2 regions of the Methylobacterium sp. E-025 genome follow, and region 1 is predicted to be linked to the other one. Evidence: riboswitches for the same ligand, from Rfam matches in the RefSeq annotation. Region 1 holds a riboswitch; the other holds the start of a gene.

Region 1 (10,273 bases):
GCGCTCGGCCGCCGGCTGGTAGGCGATCTGGGCGTGATGCGTGCAGTAGGGCAGCCCGGTGATTGAGCGGGCGCCGCAGAACCCGAATTCCGGCGTGGTCGGGTCGCCGATGGGCCAGCGGCACATCGATTCGCGCAGATCCATGATCGTCACGCGCTGCGAGGCGGCGAGCGCCACCGGCTCGTGCGCGGCCGCCGGAACCGGGAAGTCCGGCGCGGGCCGGTGCGCGAGGATCGCCACCGGCTCGGGAGCCTCGGCCTCGACCACGGCGATCGCCGTCTCGATCTCGACTTCCTCCGCCGGCTTGCGCCGAGCGGCCGCGACGTCCTCGGCCGGCTTGATCACGCGGCCCGAGAGGCCGAGCCGGTGCACCTTGCCGATCACCGCATTGCGGGTGACGCCGCCGAGCTGCGCCGCGATCTTGCTCGCGCTCTGGCCGTCTTCCCACAGCTGGCGCAGCAGCGTCACGCGCTCGTCCGTCCAACTCAAGATTGTGTCCATGGTCTCGCCCCTCCCGATCTAGACCCGCGGACTGCCCCGGTCCCCCGCAGTCAAGGCGCGGATCGGGCGCGACCTGTCCCCGCTGACCGGCTGGTCCCGAAAGTCGGGACGAGGCCGGTCCGAAGCCCGTCGTGCGCGCCGCTGGTCATAGCCGCCATACCCCCCCTGAGGCATCCGGCGACGAGGGCAACCTACAGGACCGTTCTCCGCCGATGCAAGGCCGGCGGAAGCGGAGCCGTGGCTGTCCACCGCCCATTGTCCGGGCGGCGACGACCGCGGTTCCCGCGTGCCGGGTGTGACCCAGCCGCATCACCGCCGGCCGCAAGGCCGCGTTGCGGTCGCCCGGCCGGAACGCTAGTATGGTCAAGCTCGTTCGCATGCCGTGACGGCCCGGATCGGGCGTGGGATTTTTTGACGATGTCGCGTCGATACGGTTGGCTGCGCGGGTGCCTCGCCCTCGCTGTTGCGGCCCAGCTTGCCGCCTGCTCCTCGGTGCCGAGGATCCCGTACACCGCCGCCGAGGCGGCGGTCGCGGGCGTGCCGGGCATTCCCGGCGCCCGCGTATTCTCGGACGCCTCGGTCGAGACCTTCACCGAGATGGCGTCGACGCCGCAGAACAAGCGCCAGGGCTTCAGCTACCTCGCCCTGTCCGGCGGCGGCGGCGACGGCGCCTACGGCGCGGGCGTGCTGAACGGCTGGTCGGCCTCGGGCACGCGGCCGGAATTTTCGCTCGTCTCCGGCGTCAGCACCGGGTCGCTGATCGCGCCGTTCGCCTTCCTCGGCTCGTCCTACGATTCCTACCTCACCGACATCTACACCAGCGGCATCGCCAGCACCCTGGTGCAGAGCCCGAGCGTCGTGAACGTGCTGTTCGGCTCCGGCCTGTTCGGCGACGGCCGCCTGCGCAACCTCGTCGGGCGCTACGTCAACGCCGACCTGCTCGCCGCCATCGCCGCCGAGCACGCCAAGGGCCGACGCCTGCTGGTGGTGACGACGAACCTCGACAGCCAGCGCGCCACGATCTGGAACATGGGCGCCATCGCCGCGAGCGGCGCGCCCAACGCGCTCGACCTGTTCCGCGACGTGCTCACCGCCTCGGCCAGCATCCCGGCGGTGTTCCCGCCCCAGCTCATCGACGTGCAGGCCGAGGGACGCGCCTTCCAGGAGCTGCACGTCGACGGCTCGGTGGTGACGCCGGTCTTCACCCTGCCGCAGGCGCTGCTGCTGCGCGACAAGCGCCTCGCGACCGGTCAGAAGGGCCGGATCTACGTGATCATCAACGGCCGCCTCGAGCCCGAGTTCGACGTGGCGCAGAACAACACCCTGGCGATCGTCGGGCGCTCGTTCACCACGGCGAGCCGCGCCCGCAGCCGCCAGACGCTGGCGGCGACCTACGCCTTCGCCCGCGAGAACGGCGTCGGCTTCAACCTCACCTACATTCCCGAGGACGGCCCCAAGCTGACGACGCCGGACGGCTTCGACACCACCTACATGCGCAACCTTTACGAGGCCGGCTTCGAGCGCGCCAAGACCGGGCGGTTCTGGGAGAGCACCGTGCCGGCCGCGCCGCTGACCAAGGCGATCGCCAGCGCGGCGACCCGGTAGGCCTCGGCGCGCTCGCACATCGTGCTGCAGTGCGGTAGGGAGTGGGAGAGCGCCCCCGCTCCCGGCCCGTGACCCCCCATCATGCTGCAGATCGAAGACCTCACCTTCAACATGTGGGGGCGGCGCTTCTTCACGAAGGCCAGCGTGGCGATCCCGCCGGGGGCCAAGGTCGGCATCGTCGGCCGCAACGGCGTCGGCAAGTCGACGCTGTTCAAGATCATCCTCGGTGCGTTCCAGCCGGATTCCGGAACGGTGTTCCTGCCGAAGACGGCGCGCATCGGCTCGGTCGACCAGGAGCACCCGGCGACGCCGGTCAGCCTGATCGACACGATCCTCGCGGCCGACGTCGAGCGCGACGGCCTCTATGCCGAGCTGGAGACCGCCGAGCCCGAGCGCATGGGCGAGATCTACGGCCGGCTGATCGAGATCGACGCCGACCGGGCGCCCGCCCGCGCCGGCGAGATCCTGGCCGGCCTCGGCTTCTCGGTGGCCGACCTCGAGCGGCCGATGTCGGAGTTCTCCGGCGGCTGGCGGATGCGGGTGGCGCTCGCCGCCGCCCTGTTCGCCGCCCCCGAGATGCTGCTGCTCGACGAGCCGACGAACTATCTCGACCTCGAAGGCGCGCTCTGGCTCGAGGCGCGGCTCAAGCGCTACCCGCACTCGGCGCTGATCATTAGCCACGACCGCGAGCTGTTGAACAACTCCGTCGACGCGATCCTGCACGTCGCCAACGGGCAGCTCGAGCTCTACACCGGCGGCTACGACGACTTCGAGCGGCGCCGCGCCGAGAAGGCGAGGCTCCAGCTCTCAGCCAAGGCCAAGCAGGACGCCGAGCGCGCCCACCTGCAGAGCTTCATCGACCGCTTCAAGGCCAAGGCCTCGAAGGCCGCGCAGGCGCAGTCGCGGGTCAAGCGCCTGGCCAAGCTCGAGCCGATCGCCACCACGATCGAGGAGCACGTCGCGCCGTTCCATCTGCCGTCGCCGAAGCGCCCGCTGGCGCCGCCGCTGATGCACCTCACCGACGTCGAGGTCGGCTACGGCGACGATCCCGCGATCCTGCGCGGCCTGAACCTGACGCTCGACATCGACGATCGCATCGGCCTGCTCGGCGTCAACGGCGCCGGCAAGTCGACCTTCGCGAAGATGGCGGCCGGCGCGCTCGACATCCGCTCGGGGCGGATGACGCGCGAAGGGCGGGTGCAGGTCGGCTGGTTCCACCAGCACCAGATCGAGGCGATGGACCCGAAGGATACGCCGCTGGCCATCATCCGCCGCGAGCGGCCCGAGGACGGCGAGTCGGCCCGCCGAGGCAAGCTCGCGAGCTTCGGCCTCGCCTACGAGAAGCAGGAGACGACGGTCGATGCGCTGTCGGGCGGCGAGCGGGCGCGGCTGCTGCTGAACCTCGTGGCGATGCGGGCGCCCCACCTGCTGATCCTCGACGAGCCCACCAACCACTTGGACATCGACAGTCGCCGGGCGCTGCTCGACGCGCTGAACGACTACGAGGGCGCCGTCATCCTCATCACCCACGACCGCTCGCTGATGGAGCTCGTGGCCGACCGCCTCTGGCTCGCGGCGGACAACACCGTGAAGCCGTTTCCCGGCGACATGGACGACTACGCGAAGTTCGTCCTCGACCGCTCCCGCGCCGGCAAGAGCGCCCCGGGGCAGGGGCGCGAGAAGAAGGGCAAGAAGCGGGCTGCGTGATCCTTAGGCGGGATCATGATAGGGACGATCGAATACAGTCGATCGTTCCGCCGCGGCGCCGTCCGGCCGACGCTGTGCTTGAACAATCGCTCGGGCGGCCGATGCAATTCTCGTCCGCGGCGCTTACCCTATGTTAAGGCGCGCGCTGCCATAACCCCACCCCGTGCCCGCCGGCCTGCGGGTGGAGCGTCAGACCGATGAGTTTCGCCGCCAACGCCTACACGAGAACCGCGAACAGCGTCCTCAGCCCGCGCGAGGCGGAAGCCGCCGTGCTGATCAAGGCGGCGCAGCAGCTTCAGATGGTCAAGGACGACTGGACCAACCAGTCCGCCAACCTGAACAAGGCGCTGAACTTCAATCAGAAGGTCTGGACGCTCCTGGCAGGCGCCGCGACGGCGCCCGAGAGCCCGCTTCCGATCGCGATCAAGAACAACATCGGCCAGCTCTCGGTCTTCGTGTTCCGGCGGATCATCGACACGCTGATCGAGCCGGGCGCCGACAAGCTCTCGGCGCTGATCAACATCAACCAGCAGATCGCCGCCGGCCTGCGCTCCTCGTAGGCCGCGCCGGACCGGCGGACGCGACCGGGCACGGGACGCGGCGCGTCCCGTCGCCTCGGCTTCGGCGACCCGGTCTCGACAGGCATGGCGACGCGAAAAAGGGCCGAGGCGCACAGCCCCGGCCCTTTCGTTCCGCTCGGCGTCACGACCGGCGGAGGCGCCGCTCACGCTTCGCGATCGACGGGCTTATCGGCCGTCCTGCGCTCCGCCTGAGCCTCGGCGTAGGCGCGCGACCGCAGCACCGACACGTCCGGAAGCTGGACCAGCACCGCACCGGTGCCGGGATCGAGCACCTGATACACGACGCTCTTCGTATCCCGGTCGATGGTGATGCGCCGCTCGTCGTTGGTCCGATCCGACGCGGCGTCGCCGCGCGACCGTCCGTCATCGGAGACCGCAGCGCCGCTGCGATCGCTTCTGCCGATGTCGACGCGAACGGCCGGATCGAGCGCCACCGGAGCCGCCGCCTCGATGGGTCTGGCAGGCTGGACGACGGGCGGTGCGCTCAGGCGCGTCGGCGTCGGGGGTGTCACTTCGAAGGTACTCATCGCGCACCTCTACGGGTCCCGTTGCGGCATGAGACCAGAAGCCGTGCGGCGCGTGAATCGTCTCTTAAGACTCCGCCCCGGTACCCGACTGAGCGGGATCATCCTGAAGAATCAGGCAACGACGCGGATCGAATTTTAACGGTTCGCCCCGGCATGCGCCGCGTCCCCGGGGCCCGGTCGAGCGGATGCGAGGCCTCGGAAGCGATCCGCCCCCGCGCGCCTGTCGGCGGGCGGGGGCGGAGCGCTCGGTCATGCGTCCCGGAGTGGCGCCGTCACTCGGCGGCGTCGACGTAGAGCTTGCCGCCCTCGGCCAGGAACTCGCGCGACTTCTCCGCCATCCCGGCCTCGCGCTCGGCGCTGGTGAGGATCGGCGCGGTGTTGAGCACCTCGCCGGCGGCCTCCATCGCCAGCACCTCGGCGCGCAGGTCCTGCGTGATCTTCATCGAGCAGAACTTCGGCCCGCACATCGAGCAGAAATGCGCGACCTTGTGGGCGTCCTTGGGCAGGGTCTCGTCGTGGTAGGCGCGCGCCGTGTCCGGGTCGAGGCCGAGGTTGAACTGGTCCTCCCACCGGAAGTCGAAGCGGGCCTTCGACAGGGCGTCGTCGCGCAGCTGCGCCGCCGGGTGGCCCTTGGCCAGATCCGCGGCGTGGGCGGCGATCTTGTAGGTGATGACGCCGGTCTTCACGTCGTCGCGGTTGGGCAGCCCGAGATGCTCCTTGGGCGTGACGTAGCAGAGCATCGCGCAGCCGAACCAGCCGATCATCGCCGCGCCGATGCCGGAGGTGATGTGGTCGTAGCCCGGCGCGATGTCGGTGGTCAGCGGGCCGAGGGTGTAGAACGGCGCCTCGCCGCACTCGGCGAGCTGCTTCTCCATGTTGACCTTGACCTTGTGCATCGGCACGTGGCCCGGCCCCTCGATCATCGTCTGGCAGCCCTTGTTCCAGGCGATCTTGGTCAGCTCGCCCAGCGTCTCGAGCTCGGCGAACTGCGCCGCGTCGTTCGCGTCGGCGATCGAGCCGGGGCGGAGGCCGTCGCCGAGCGAGAACGAGACGTCGTAGGCGCGGCAGATGTCGCAGATCTCCTCGAAGCGCTCGTAGAGGAACGATTCGCGGTGCCCGGCCAGGCACCAGCGCGCCATGATCGAGCCGCCGCGCGACACGATGCCGGTGACGCGCCGCGCGGTGAGCGGCACGTGGGCGAGGCGGACGCCGGCATGGATCGTGAAGTAGTCGATGCCCTGCTCAGCCTGCTCGATGAGCGTGTCCTTGAACACCTCCCAGTCGAGCTTGAGCGGATCGCCGCCGACCTTCTCGAGCGCCTGGTAGATCGGCACCGTGCCGATCGGCACCGGCGAGTTGCGGATGATCCACGAGCGGATGTTGTGGATGTTGCGGCCGGTCGACAGGTCCATCACCGTGTCGGCGCCCCAGCGGATCGACCAGACCAGCTTCTCCACCTCTTCCGCCGCCGACGAGGTGACGGCCGAGTTGCCGATGTTGGCGTTGATCTTCACCAGGAAGTTCCGGCCGATCGCCATCGGCTCCAGCTCGGTGTGGTTGATGTTGGCCGGGATGATCGCCCGGCCGCGGGCGACCTCGTCGCGCACGAACTCGGGCGTGATGAACGGCGGCACCGAGGCGCCGAAGCTCTCGCCATCGGCGAGCGCCGCGTGCGCCCGGTCGAGCATCTGCTCGCGGCACAGATTCTCGCGGTGGGCGACGTAGATCATCTCCTCGGTGACGATCCCGGCGCGGGCGAACTCGTACTGCGTCACCATCTGGCCCGGTCCGGCCTTGCGAATCGTCCGCTCGGCGGGGCAGGGGGCCACCAGCTTGTCGGCCGGCACGAAGCCGTTGTCCTCGGGCTTCACGATGCGCGGCTGCACGGCGGCGTAGTCGCGCTTGGCGATCCACGGGTCGCGCAGGGTCGGCAGGCCCTTGGCGAGGTCGATGCGGGCGTCGGTCTCGGTGTAGGGGCCGGACGGGTCGTAGACCCGCACCGCCGGCTCGTTCGGGTCGGTCAGCACGATCTCGCGGAACGGCACCCGGATGTCCTCCCGGCCGGCCACGCTCGCGTAGACCTTGCGCGAGCCGGTCACCGGACCCGTGGTCACGGTCTCGGGACTTCCCTTGACGTCTTTGGACAGGACGGGCGCGTTCATCGAGTGGGTCTCCCGGCTTTGGGGCGACCCGGCACGCGTCGATGGAGATGCGATGAAGCGGCAGACGCCGGGATCGGCGCCGCAGGTTCCCGTCCCTCCGCCGGTACGAGCCGGATCAGGTTCAAGGGTCAGGACGTCGCGTCCACTCTCAGCCCCCGGTTGCGGGGCCCCCCTCGGAATGGTTCGAATCTCCGCGTGCCGCCGGACTTTGTCAATGCGTGCGGCAGACCATGCTGGGACGGACGGCTGCTGGCGTCGCCGCGGAACGGTTAGGGTCCGGCCGCGAGACCCGGCGGAGACCCATGCGCATCCTGCTCGTCCTGGCGGCCGCCGCCATCGTCTTCGGCGGCCCCATCGCCGCGCTGGCCGTCTTCCAGCGCAACCTCATCTACCCGGGCGCCTTCATCGCCGGCCCGCGCGCACGCCTGCCGGTGCCGCCGGGCACCGAAGCGATCTCGCTCGTCACCGCCGACGACGAGCGCCTGCATGCCCTGTGGCGGGCGCCGCGCCCCGGCTGCGGCGTCGTGGTCAGCTTCCACGGCAACGGCTCGCGCCCCGAGCCCGCAGCCGCGCGCTTTGCCGCCGCGCCCTGGTCCGGCGCCGGATGGGGCGTGCTGGCGATCGCCTATCGCGGCTATCCCGGATCGACCGGCACGCCGATGGAGGAGGGGCTGATCGCCGACGGGCTCGCGGCCGTCGCCGAGGCCGCGCGGCGGGCGCCCGGCGCTCCGATCCTGCTGCACGGTCATTCCCTCGGCGCCGCGGTCGCGGTCGCCGTGGCGGAGCGGGTGCCGCATCTCGGGCTCTACCTCGAGGCGCCGTTCGATTCGCTGCCCGGCATCGTGCGCCTCGCCTTCCCCTACGCGCCGACCACCCTGCTGCGCGATACCTGGCGCTCTGATGCGCGCATCGCGCGGGCCGGCGGGCCGGTGCTCATCGTCCACGGCACGGCGGACGGCGTCGTGCCGGTGAAGCTCGGGCGCCGCCTCGCCACCGCGGCGGGCGCGAGCGCCCGCTTCGAGGCGGTCGCCGGCGACCACGTCTCGGTGCTCGGAACCCGCGATCGCCTGGCCGAAACCTTGTTCGGCGACCGCGTCCGGCCGGGCTGCCCGGCGCTCGCCGCAGCGACGCCTTGACGCCGCGCCGCGGTTTTCCCGCAATCCCATATCGCCGGTCGGACCCGATGCGAACGGAGGCGAGGCGGTGGGGCGACGCGAGCGGCGCTGGCGCGAGGACGATCCCGAGACGCAGGCGCGCAGCCCCGAGCCGGTGATCTGCCCGCTCTGCGAGCGCCCGATCCCGCCCCGCGCCCGCTCGAGCCTGCATCACCTCGTGCCGAAGCTGAAGGGCGGCACCCACGGCACCACCGTGCGGCTGCACCAGGTCTGCCACTCGGCGATCCATGCCCGGCACAGCGAAGCTGAGCTCGCCCGGCGCCTCGCCGACGTCGGCGCGCTCCGCGCCGAGCCGGAGATCGCGCGCTTCATCGCCTGGGTGCGGACAAAGCCCGACGACTTCCACGCTGCCACGCGGATGACGCGGGACCGTCGCTCGGCCAAGCGCAAGAGCTGACGCCGGGCCCCGGAGCGGATTCACCCCGCGTTCGCCATGCCGCGCGATGGCGCTGCGGGGCTCAGGCGGCCTTTACGCATCCCGCCCAAGGGTTGCGCCGACGGGGCGACCGGGCGGAGGCGGTGATGGCGGGGGCGGCGGGCACGGCGGGGCCGGGGGATGCGATGCGTCTCGCCTGGGTCGACGTCGCCAAGGGCATCTGCATCCTCCTCGTGGTGATGATGCATTCCACCCTCGGCACCGGCGAGGCGATGGACGGCGAGGGTTTCCTCCACACGGTGGTGAGCTTCGCGAAGCCGTTCCGGATCCCGGACTTCTTCCTGCTGTCGGGCCTGTTCGTCGGCCGGGTGATCGACCGCGACTGGCGCTTGTTCGCCGACCGGCGTGTCGTCCACTTCGCCTACTTCTACGGGCTCTGGGTCGTCGTCCAGTCGCTCGCGAAGTATCCGGCGATCGTCGGCGAGGCCGGGCCCGACGCCTTCGCGGCCCATCTCGTCCACGCGCTGATCGAGCCGTACGCGACGCTGTGGTTCATCTACCTGCTCGCGGTGTTCTCCGTGGTGACCAAGCTGCTGCGCCGCGTGCCGGCGGCGGTGCTCCTGGCCGGCGCCGCCCTGCTGCAGGTCGTGCCGATCGCGACCCCTTCCTATCTCGCGGAGGAGTTCTGCGCCCGCTACGTCTACTTCGTGGCCGGATACCTGTTCGCCGGGCGCATCTTCGCCTTGGCCGACCGGGTCGCGCGCAACCCGGGGGCGGCCTGTGCCGGGCTGATGCTCTGGGCGGGGATCGAGGCGTGGCTCGCCTTCACGCCCTCGCAACTGCCGGGGTACCCGACGCTCGCTAGCCTGCCGCTGGTCAGCCTGATCCTCGGCGGCGCCGGCGCGCTCGCCATCGTCGCCGGCGCCGCCCTGCTGACGTCGGCCGGGGGGCCGGTCACCGCGGCGTTGCGCGCCTGCGGGCAACGCTCGATCGTGATCTACCTCGCGTTCTTCCTGCCGATGGCGGTCACGCGGACGCTGCTGGTCAAGGTGGGGCTGATCGACGATGTCGGCCTCGCCAGCCTGACGGTGATGGTCGTCGCCGTGATCGTGCCGCTGGCGCTCGAGCGCGCGGTGCGCGGCACCGCCCTCCGCTTCCTGTTCGCCCGCCCGAAGGCGTTCCGCATCGTGAGGGCCCGGCAGGCCCCCGCTCCGGCGCTGCAGCCGGCCTGAGCCGGCGCGCGCCGGTTTCGCGGTCCGTCTCAGCCTTCGAACCGTACTCCCAGCCGCCGACCCTCGCGCCGGACGACGCGACAGCGCCGCGGCGGCTCGTAGGCGGTCACCCGCAGCGTGAACCGATCGGGGGCGACGATCTCGGCCGCGACCTCGATCTGCGCGCCGGTCTCCGAGACGTCCCAGACCAGGCATTCGCAGGGCTCCCCGCATTCGTCCGCGATCAGGCTCGCGACCTGGAAGGCGTCCTTGCGCGGGGTACTGCGTCGATTGTCGCTCATGGCATCACCCGAAGGTCGAAGGCGGAGCGCATCTTGCCCGCAATCGCTTAGCAAAAGCCGCGTCCGGCGCCAAAAACCCCGGGGATACGGCGACGCCGGGCCGCATCGCGGAGCGCGAACGCCAAG
Region 2 (10,273 bases), on a different contig from region 1:
ACGGCTGGGCCGAGGCGCTGGTGCCGGATCTCGGCTGGGTCGGCTTCGATCCGACCACCGGCGACGCCACCACGGAAGCCTATATCCGCGTCGCATCCGGGCTCGACTACCTCGGGGCTGCCCCGATTCGCGGCAGTCGCACCGGCGGCGGCACCGAAACGCTGGACGTGAAGCTCCGGGTGGAGCAAGCCCAGGCGGCACCGCAATCCTGACGCTCCGCGCCTCTTCGAAAAGCCTGATCCCATGACTTACTGCGTCGGCGTCCTCGTCGAGGAAGGCCTGGTGATGATCGCCGACACCCGCACCAATGCGGGGCTCGACGACATCTCGACCTATCGCAAGCTCCATCACTTCAACGTGCCGGGCGAGCGGGTGATGATGCTGGCCTCGGCCGGCAACCTGTCGGTGACGCAATCGGTCCTGAGCCTGCTCTCCGAGGGCGTGCCCGGCGACAACGGCGAGGCCAAGCTGAAGCTCGTCGAGACGACGACGATGTTCGAGGCGGCCCAGCTCGTCGGCCGCGCGATCCGCCACGTGCGCGCGATCGAGAAGGCGGGCTTCGAGGCGGCGAGCCTGCGCTTCTCGGTCTCGCTGCTGTTCGGCGGCCAGATCGGCAGCGAGCCGATGCGGCTGTTCCTGATCTACTCGGCCGGCAACTTCATCGAGTGCAGCACCGATGCACCGTTCCTGCAGATCGGCGAGCACAAGTACGGCAAGCCGATCCTCGACCGGGCGGTGAAGTTCGAGACCGAGCTCTACGACGCGCTCAAGGTCGGACTCGTCTCGATGGATTCGACCATGCGCTCGAATCTCGGCGTCGGCCTGCCGATCGACATCGCGCTGGCGCGCCGCAACGCCCTCGACCTCGAGGTGAATCATCGGATCGAGGCCGGCGAGGGCTACTTCCACGACCTGCGCGAGCGCTGGTCGGCGGCGCTCCGCGCCGCGCATCGGGCGATCCCGCGCCCGCCCTACGGGCCTGCCGCAGCGAAGTAGTTTCTCACGCCGGACATCCTCCAACCGTGAGCCTCACCCTGAGGTGCCGCAGCGAAGCGGAGGCCTCGAAGGAGCCCTGCAGCGCGCGCGCGATTTCTCGAGCCCCCCTTCGAGGTCGCCGACGCGGCACCTCAGGATGAGATCGAGGGTGGAGACGAGGCTGAATCGGCGAGCGTCGAATTCTGATCCTGCTTAAGGCTCACGGTGGCCCATCCGAGGCCGCTTCCCAGGCGCGCAACAGCGCCCGAGCTTCGGCGGAAGGGTCGTCGACCCGCATCAGGCCGCCCATCACGGCCACGCCCGCCGCGCCCGCTCGGCGACACGCGGCGGCAGTGGCGACGCCGATGCCACCCAGCGCCACGACCGGGATTCCGATCCGCGCGGCCGTTGCGATGGCGCCGAGGCCGAGGGCGGGACCGTAGCCGGGCTTGCTCGCCGTGGCGAAGATCGGGCTCAGGGTCACGTAATCCGCGTCTTCCGCCGCCCCGACATCGCGCAGGCCGTGCGCCGAGACGCCGACGAGCGCCGAGGTGCCGAGGCGGCGCCTGGCATCGGCGATGGCGGCACGATCCGCGCCGCCGCCGAGATGGACGCTCGCGCCGAGGGCCGCGGCAAGCTCGAGATCGCCGCCGATCGAGAGCACGCCGCCGGCCTCGCGGACGCGTTCCGCGATGTGCTCCGCCAGCACCCGGCGCTCGGGCGGTGGCAGATCCCTGTCGCGAAACCAGACCCACCGGCACCCGCCGTCGAGCACGGCGGCGATGGTTTCGCCCAGGGGGCGGGGCCCGTGCCGGTCAGTCACCGCAAGGAGCGGCGACGGCAGGCTACGAGCCGACAAGGCCGAGCTGCGGGCTCGACGGCTCGGCCCGGCCGCGGCGCGGGATTCGGCCGGCGCGGTAGGCATCGCGGCCCGCCTGCACGGCGTTGCGCATCGCGCGCGCCATGCGGACGGGATCGTCGGCCTTCGCCACCGCGGTGTTGATCAGGCAGGCGTCGGCGCCCAGCTCCATCGCGATCACCGCGTCGGAGGCCGTGCCGATGCCGGCATCCACGATCACCGGTACGCTCATGCGGCGGCAGATCAACTCGAGGTTGGCCGGATTGGCGATGCCCATGCCGGAGCCGATCAGCGAGCCCATCGGCATCACCGCGGCGCAGCCGATGTCGGCGAGCCGCTGGCAGACGATCGGGTCGTCGTTGCAGTAGGGCAGCACGACGAAGCCGTCGTCGACGAGGTGGCGGCAGGCCTCGATCAGCTCGGCGACGTCCGGGTACAGGGTCTCGCGGTCGCCGATCACCTCGACCTTGATCCAGTTGGTGGCAAGCGCCTCGCGGGCCAGCTCGGCGGTCATGATCGCGTCGCGGGCGGTCTCGCAGCCGGCGGTGTTCGGCAGGAAGCGGCGTCCTTTCAGGATCTTCACGGTGTCCGAGCCGTGGCCCTGCAGCGAGACCCGGCGGATCGAGGCGGTGGCGACCTCGGCCCCGGAGGCCGCGACCGCATCGCGCATGATCACCTGCGTCGGGTAGCCCGCGGTGCCGATGAACAGGCGCGAGCCCAGCGTGACGCCGGCGATCACGAACGGGTCGTCGGCCTCCGGTCGGAGGGGTGTGGGCGTGTCGACCATTCTCTAGCCTCCCTGCATGGCGCGTACGATCTCGATGCGGTCGCCCTCGGAGATCGGTGTGGTGTCCCAGTCGCGGCGGCGGACGACGCGGCCGTTGAGCGCGATGGCGACGCCCTGCGGATCGGAGCTGCCGGTCTCCTCCGCCGCCTGCGCGAACAGGGCGGCGACGTCGGCGGCCTCGATCTCGCGAGCCTGTCCGTTCACCGTCAGCTTCATGCCGACGCCCTCAGCTCGGCGCCCGGCGCGAACCGCGCCAGCGAGAAGTCCTGCGCGACCGCCGGCATCGCGCCCGTCGTGACGAGGGCGGCGATCGCGTCGGCGGTCACCGGGGCGAGCAGGTAGCCGTTGCGATGGTGACCGGTGGCGACCACCAGGCCGGGGGCGATCTCACCGAGGATCGGCGCGTCGTCGTCCGAGGTCGGGCGGAACCCGCTCCAGACGGCCTCGACCTCCATCTCCTCGATGCCGGGCAGCACCCGGCGCGCGCCTTCGAGCAGGGCATAGAGCCCGCCGGCGGTGACGCCGGGGCGGAAGCCGCAATCCTCGACCGTCGCGCCGACGACGATGTGGCCGTCGCTCTTCGGCGCCATGTGGACCTGCTCGGTCCAGACCATGTGGGAGAGCGTGCCGGTGCGGGCCGTGGTCTTCAGCGCCAGCGACTGTCCCTTCAGCGGGCGCACGGGCAGGGCGAGGCTTTGCGGCAGCAGGCCGCCCTCGCCGCTCCAGGCGCCGGCGGCGAGCACCACGGTCTCGGCCAGCACCACGCCGTCGGCGGTGCGCAGGCCCGCGACGCGGCCGCCCGTGCGTTCGAGGGCGACGACCGGGCTGTTCTCGACGAGCGCCACGCCGGCGGCGCGGCACGCCTCGACGAGCGCCGCCATCACCCGGCTCGGGTCGACCTGGTGATCGAGCGGGCAGAACACGCCCGCGGTGACCGAGGGGCGGAGGGCCGGCTCGCGGCGACGCACGTCGGCACCCGCGATCCACTCGGCGACGACGCCCGAGCGGCGCTGCAGGTCGAAGCGGAAGCGCAGGCGCTCGACCTCGTCGCGCCCGATGGCCAGCACCAGCGTCCCGTCCTCGCGGTAGTCGATGTCGAGGCCGGACGCCGCTTCGAGCTCGGCGCGAAACCCCGGCCAGCGCCGGAGCGAATCAAGCGCCAGCGGCAGCAGCGGGTCGGAGCCGGGCTCGTGCTCAGCCGCCGGCGCCAGCATGCCCGTGGCGGCGAGGCTCGCGCCGGAGCCGATGGTCTCCCGCTCGACCACGACGACGGACCGCCCGGCCTGCGCCAGCCGCCAGGCGATCGACAGTCCGATCAGGCCGCCGCCGACGATCGCGACGTCGGCACGCGCCGGCAGCGGGACGGTTGGCCGGGCGCTGCCGCTCGTCCGGCGCGTCCCGATCGGTGATGCTGCGTGACGACCCGAATGACGACCCAAGTGATCCTCCGCGTGCTGTCGCAGAGACCGGGCCTGACGCTTCATCTGAGAAGCTGGGGCACCCCGTCGTCGAAGACGGCGCCCACGGTCCAATCCCTACGCCGGTGTGAACCGGATCAGGTTCGAAGGATTTCCGCGCCGCGGGCCCTCACGAGCCTGCCAGCGGTTTCTCAGCCCCTTGCCGGGGATCTCCCTGGAACACCGCAGATGTGGTCCCGCCGGCCGCCTCGGTCAACCCCGCGGGCCGATCCCCTCCTGCGGATGCGCGCGATTCGTCGTCGCGCCGAGACGGACCGGAAACCCTGTCGGCAGATGGCCGTGCGGTTCCGTCCGGCGGCGGGCACGCCGCCACGCATCGTTCACCGGCGTCGTGCTCGTCTAAGCGTCCTCGATCGGCGGGGGCGAAGGTAGGCGATGCGGACGATCCTGATGCTCTGCCTCGCGGCCGGCCTCGTTGCGGGGGTGCTCGGCGGCATCGGCAACCGCCTGACCAGCCGCAAGGCCGCGGCCCCACCGGTGCCGACGGTGCAACTGGTTGCGTCCGCGCCGACGGCGATCGCGCTCGGCGCCGACCGCAACGGCCACTTCCTCGCCGACGCGCTGGTCGACGGGCGATCGCTGCGCATGATGGTCGACACCGGGGCCACGACGTGCAGCTTCGCGGAAGAGGATGCCGCCCGCCTCGGCATCGTCGTCGGGCCGCGGGACTTCACGCGCCCGGTGATGACCGCCAACGGGACGATCCGCGTCGCGCCGGTGCGGATCGGCACGATCCGGATCGGGCCCGTCACCGTGCGCGACGTCGAGGCCGTGATCGTCCCGAGCGGACGCCTCGGCACGAACCTCCTCGGCATGTCGTTCCTGAAGCGCGTGCGCGACTTCAGCATCGCCGGCGGGACGATGACGCTGCGGGGCTGAGGCCCGCCTCAGCCCTGGCCGCGGTGCGGCTTCGGGCGCGGGCGATAGACCATCATCGGCTCGGCGAACCCGTCGAGCACGTGCTCGCCGAGCGGCACCGGATCGCCCCACAGGAAGTCGACGAAGGGCTTCGACATCAGCAGCGGCTCGCCGAGCGTCTTGTTGAGCCGGGCGATGCGGCTCGCCATGTTCACGTCGCGGCCGATGACCGTGAAGTCGAGGCGCGTGCCCGAGCCGACGTTGCCGTAGGCCGCCTCGCCGTGATGGAGCGCGATGCCGGCCATCATCGGCACTGTGAATTGGTGGAGGGTGTTGGCCTCCTCCAGCGCCGCGAGCGCACTTTGTGCCGCCGTCAGCGCCCCCTTGGCGGCGCCGCCGAGGTCGTCACCCGGCTCGCGGAAGATGGCGAGCAGGCCGTCGCCGAGATACTTCAGCACCTCGCCGCCCTCCCGCTCGATCGGCGGCACGAGACAGTCGAAGAAGATGTTGAGCAGGTCGACCGCCTCTTCCGGCGTCATGTTCGCCGAGATGCGAGTGTAGTCGCGCATGTCGGCGAACAGGATCGCCGAGCGGATGCGCTTCACCTGCCCGCGGCGGATGTCGCCCGACAGGATGGCGCGGTGCGGCTCGTCGCCGACGTAGATGCGCAGCACCGTGTCAAGTTGCTTGGTGACGATCCGCATCTCCATCACCGCGGCCAGGGCCGGCATGATGAAGCGCAGGATCGCCACGTCCTCGTCGCGGAATCCGTCCGGGTCGCGGGTGGCGAAGGTGATGCCGTTATGCGTGCCGTTGGTGAAGAACAGCGGCACCACGATGTAGTGGCGGTAGCCGGCGGCCCTCAGGTCGGGGATCACCGAGTAGGCGTCGTCCGGCGTCTCGGCGAGGTCGAGGATCAGCCATTCGCCGTCCTCGTGCACCTTGCGGAACGGGCTCGCCGCGTAGGCGCGCTCGGAGGCTTCGCCGTGCGGGAACAGGCGCACCGTCGTGCCGGACTCGCGCGTCCAGATGCGGCCGATGCCGGAATATTCCGAGTGCAGCGTATCGATCGCCGTCGAGGTCCGGTCCACCGGAACGCCGACCGCGTTGAGGCGCTCGGCGAAGCCCGCGATCAGGTCGTCGGGCTCGGGCAGGCGGGCGCCTTCGCTCAGCAGCCAGTCGCGGATCGCGACGCAATCCTGCAGCGCGCCGAACGGCACGTCGTCCGCCTCCGAGCCGTCGGCTGCGGCGGTCGGCGGCACGGGTGGATGCTGGCGACGCTCAAGCATACGGCCAAGGTGGGTTCACGAACCGCCAAAGCAAGGTTCCGGCTGACGATGGCGAGATCGATCCGGATCGAAGACCATCATCCCTTCGCCGCCTGGAACGCGAGATCGCGCCGCGAGCACGGCGCGATCCGACGATCGCATTCGGCGAATTCGAGAATGGCGTATCCGACGCTCAGTTGTCCAGGAAGCTCCGCAGCTTCCGGCTCCGGCTCGGATGCTTCAGCTTACGCAGGGCCTTCGCCTCAATCTGACGGATGCGCTCGCGGGTCACCGAGAACTGCTGGCCGACTTCCTCGAGGGTGTGGTCGGTGTTCATGCCGATGCCGAAGCGCATGCGGAGCACCCGCTCCTCGCGCGGGGTCAACGAGGCGAGGACGCGCGTCGTGGTCTCGCGGAGGTTGCTCTGGATCGCCGCGTCGATCGGCAGGACGACGTTCTTGTCCTCGATGAAGTCGCCGAGGTGGCTGTCCTCCTCGTCGCCGATGGGCGTCTCGAGGGAGATCGGCTCCTTGGCGATCTTCAGGACTTTTCGGACTTTCTCGAGCGGCATGGCCAGCTTCTCGGCCAGCTCCTCCGGGGTCGGCTCCCGCCCGATCTCGTGCAGCATCTGGCGCGAGGTGCGGACGATCTTGTTGATCGTCTCGATCATGTGCACCGGGATGCGGATGGTGCGCGCCTGGTCGGCGATCGAGCGGGTGATCGCCTGGCGGATCCACCAGGTGGCGTAGGTCGAGAACTTGTAGCCGCGGCGGTACTCGAACTTGTCGACCGCCTTCATCAGGCCGATGTTGCCCTCCTGGATCAGGTCCAGGAACTGCAGGCCGCGGTTGGTGTACTTCTTGGCGATCGAGATCACGAGGCGGAGGTTGGCCTCGATCATCTCCTTCTTGGCTTGGCGGGCTTCGCGCTCGCCCTTCTGGACCATGTTGACGATCTTGCGGTACTCGCCGATCTCCAGGCCCGTCTCGGAGGCGAGCGTCAGGATCTGCTCACGCAGGTCCGAGACCTGCTTCGAGCCCTTCTCGACGAGGTTCTTCCAGCCCTTGCCGCCGAGCGTCCCGACGCGGGTCATCCAGTTCGGGTCGAGCTCCCAGCCCTGGTAGTGGCGCAGGAACTCGTCGCGGGCGACGCCGTGGCTCTCGGCGTAGCGCATCAGCCGGCCCTCATGCGAGATGAGGCGCTTGTTGATGTCGTACAGCTGCTCGACCAGGGCCTCGATGCGGTTGTTGTTCAGCGACAGCGACTTCACGTCGGCGACGACGGTGTCCTTGAACTCGGCCTGCTTCTTCTCCTGGGCCGGCGTGGTCTTCTCGCTGTTCGCCTTGCGCTCGGTCTCCTCGTTCTGGAGCTTGCGCAGCTTGCGGTAGTTGTTGGCGATCGCGTCGAACGTCTCGAGCACGCGCGGCTTGATCTCGGCTTCCATCGCCGCGAGCGAGACGTTGTTCTCCATGTCGTCGTCGTCGTCGCCGCCCTCGGGCGTCGGCGCTTCCGGCTCGGCATCCTCGCCTTCGGCGGCCGCTTCCGCGATCTGCGGGTTCTTGCCGTCGGGGCCGGCATAGGTCGCTTCGAGATCGATGATGTCGCGCAGCAGCACCTTGCCGTCGACGAGCTCGTCGCGCCAGATGATGATCGCCTGGAAGGTCAGCGGGCTCTCGCACAGGCCGGCGATCATCGCCTCGCGCCCTGCCTCGATCCGCTTGGCGATGGCGATCTCGCCCTCGCGCGACAGCAGCTCGACCGAGCCCATCTCGCGCAGGTACATCCGCACCGGATCGTCGGTGCGGTCGGTCGGCTCCTTGGTCGCGGTGACGACGGCGACGGCGCGCGTCGGGGCGACCTCGGCCACCTCCGTGCCCTCGGCGCTCTCCTCGTCGTCCGACGCCTCGCCGTTGGCCGGCTTGTCGGCGGCAGCCTCGTCGGTCTCCTCGGCCTCGACGACGTTGATGCCCATCTCGGAGAGCTGGGACAGGACGTCCTCGAGCTGGTCGGGGTCGGACTGCCCCTCGGGGAGGACCTCGTTGACCTCCTCGTAGGTGATGTAGCCGCGCTTCTTGGCGAGCTTCACCATCCGCTTGACCGAAGCATCCGTCAGGTCGAGGAGCGGCCCATCGGTCTGCTCTGCCGGAGCGGTGTCCGTCTCGTCCCGTTCCGTTGCCTTCGTCGCCATGATCAGCCTATTGTTTCGGCGCGCCACGATGCGGGGGCCTTTCGGCCACGCCGCGCCGTCGGCGCCGCAATGCGTGTGAGACCCGGGCGAACCGCTTCGACCGCGTCGTATTCTCGAGTTCGGTATGCAAGCGAGACGCTTGACCGATTGTTAACCATGCCGCGAAGGCGTGTCGTATTCCGCCATCGCACAGGCCCTACGACACAGTCGAGTCGTTCGTGTCCTGCAGGTCCGCCTCGGTCTCCGCTCCCGCGATCACCGCCAAGCGCTCCTTGACGTCGCACAGCCAAGCGAAGTTCGCCTCTGTTTCTTCTTCGACGAGCGCACGTTCCGCCTGTCGGAGTTCGCTATTTAGCGCGCCGGCCTTGCGGTGCAAGATCACGGCCTGCCGCAAAGCGTCCTCCAGCTTGACGAGATCGGCGTGCGGATCGAGGGCCCAGCGGTCGCCCGGGCGCACCCGTGCCGCCAGCCGCGCGCTCGCCGCCTCGAGACCGGCCCGCGCCAGCCGATTCTCGACCACCGCCACGTCCGGGTCCGCCGCGTCGGCGGCGCGGTCGAGCAGAACCGAGCGTAAGGCCACCGCATCCGCGTCCTCGAGATCGAGGGCGGCGAGATCCTCGGCTTCGAGCCCGAGCAGCTCGGGATGCACGAGGAGGCTCGCCACGATCATCGCCTCGCGCGAGCCGCCGCTGCCGGAGAAGCCGTTCGAGCGGGCGAGGCCCGCGCTCGGCCCGGCCGTCAGCCGCGGCGAGGGCGGCGGATCGCCGGGACGCGGCTTGCGGACGTAGGCATTCGGCCGACCGCCCGGCTGGTAGGCGCCGCGCTGCTGCGTCGCGCCGCGCGGCGAGAGCCCGCGCAACCGCTCCTCGATCTCGTCGCGGTAGTAGCCCCGCACCGTCTCGTCGCGGATGCCGGCGACGAGGCCGCGCAGCGTCTTGGCCAGGCCCGCCCGGCGCTCGGGCGTGTCGGTCGAGCCGGTCTCGACGGCGCGGCTCCACAGCATCTCCACCAGGGGCTTGGCCGCCTCGACCACCTTGTCGATCGCGTCCGAGCCGCCCGAGCGCAGCAGGTCGTCCGGGTCCTGGCCCTCCGGCAGCATCGCGAATCGCAGCGACCGGCCCGGCTCCAGCATCGGCAGCGCCACGTCGAGGGCGCGGAAGGCGGCGCGCTGCCCAGCGCCGTCGCCGTCGAAGCACAGCACGGGCTCGTCGGCATGCCGCCACAGCAACGCCAATTGCTCCTCCGTCAGCGCGGTGCCGAGCGGAGCGACGGTGTTGGCATGGCCCGCCATCGTCATCGCGATGACGTCGACGTAGCCCTCGACAGCGATGATCGTGCCGCGATCGTGGGCGGCCTTCCGCGCCCGGTTCAGGTTGTACAGCACCTGCCCCTTGTGGAAGAGCGGCGTCTCGGGCGAGTTCAGGTACTTCGCCTTGGCGTCCGCCTGCATCGCCCGGCCGCCGAAGGCGATCACCCGGCCGCGCACGTCGGCGATCGGGAAGATGATGCGGTCGCGGAACCGGTCGTAGGGAACGGCGATGTCGTCGCCGGTCACCAGCAGGCCGAGCTCGCCCATCAGCGCCTTGTCGACGTCCTTGCCCGCCAAGTGGTCGCGCAGGCCGTAGCGGTCGGCCGGCGCGTAGCCGAGGCGGAAGCTCCTGCGGATCTCGGGGCCGAGCTCGCGCCGGTCGAGGTAGGCGCGGGCGGCCGCCCCCGCGGGCGAGGCCAGCCGCTCCTCGAACCACGCGGTGGCCAGCTCCATCACCTCGATCGCGCCGCGGCGCTTGGTCTCCATCTCGCGGGTGTCGGCGGTGGGAGCCGGCAACGTCACGCCGGCGTCGGCGGCGAGCCGCTCGACGG

What was found. A riboswitch is a leader RNA that binds a small molecule or an ion and turns the genes downstream of it on or off. The one in region 1 is predicted to bind thiamine pyrophosphate.
Region 2: it holds a riboswitch for thiamine pyrophosphate, as region 1 does, so the genes downstream of both, thiO (glycine oxidase ThiO) here and thiC (phosphomethylpyrimidine synthase ThiC) in region 1, are expected to answer to the same signal.

Annotation. Positions count from the first base shown of each region.
Region 1 covers NZ_JAKSYR010000081.1:69,813-80,085, reverse strand. The annotation lists gene MKK64_RS09365 (GcrA family cell cycle regulator) at 1-501, opposite strand, end outside; gene MKK64_RS09360 (patatin-like phospholipase family protein) at 919-2,106, shown strand; gene MKK64_RS09355 (ABC-F family ATP-binding cassette domain-containing protein) at 2,188-3,813, shown strand; gene flaF (flagellar biosynthesis regulator FlaF) at 4,011-4,373, shown strand; gene MKK64_RS09345 (hypothetical protein) at 4,538-4,828, opposite strand; gene thiC (phosphomethylpyrimidine synthase ThiC) at 5,194-7,083, opposite strand; TPP riboswitch at 7,159-7,267, opposite strand; gene MKK64_RS09335 (alpha/beta hydrolase) at 7,386-8,219, shown strand; gene MKK64_RS09330 (HNH endonuclease) at 8,287-8,655, shown strand; gene MKK64_RS09325 (acyltransferase family protein) at 8,781-9,866, shown strand; gene MKK64_RS09320 (PilZ domain-containing protein) at 9,896-10,147, opposite strand.
Region 2 covers NZ_JAKSYR010000090.1:31,352-41,624, forward strand. The annotation lists gene MKK64_RS11180 (transglutaminase family protein) at 1-212, shown strand, start outside; gene MKK64_RS11185 (peptidase) at 244-996, shown strand; gene MKK64_RS11190 (thiamine phosphate synthase) at 1,196-1,798, opposite strand; gene MKK64_RS11195 (thiazole synthase) at 1,821-2,621, opposite strand; gene thiS (sulfur carrier protein ThiS) at 2,625-2,837, opposite strand; gene thiO (glycine oxidase ThiO) at 2,834-4,060, opposite strand; TPP riboswitch at 4,136-4,264, opposite strand; gene MKK64_RS11210 (TIGR02281 family clan AA aspartic protease) at 4,475-4,978, shown strand; gene MKK64_RS11215 (adenylate/guanylate cyclase domain-containing protein) at 4,987-6,246, opposite strand; gene rpoD (RNA polymerase sigma factor RpoD) at 6,419-8,413, opposite strand; gene dnaG (DNA primase) at 8,610-10,273, opposite strand, start outside.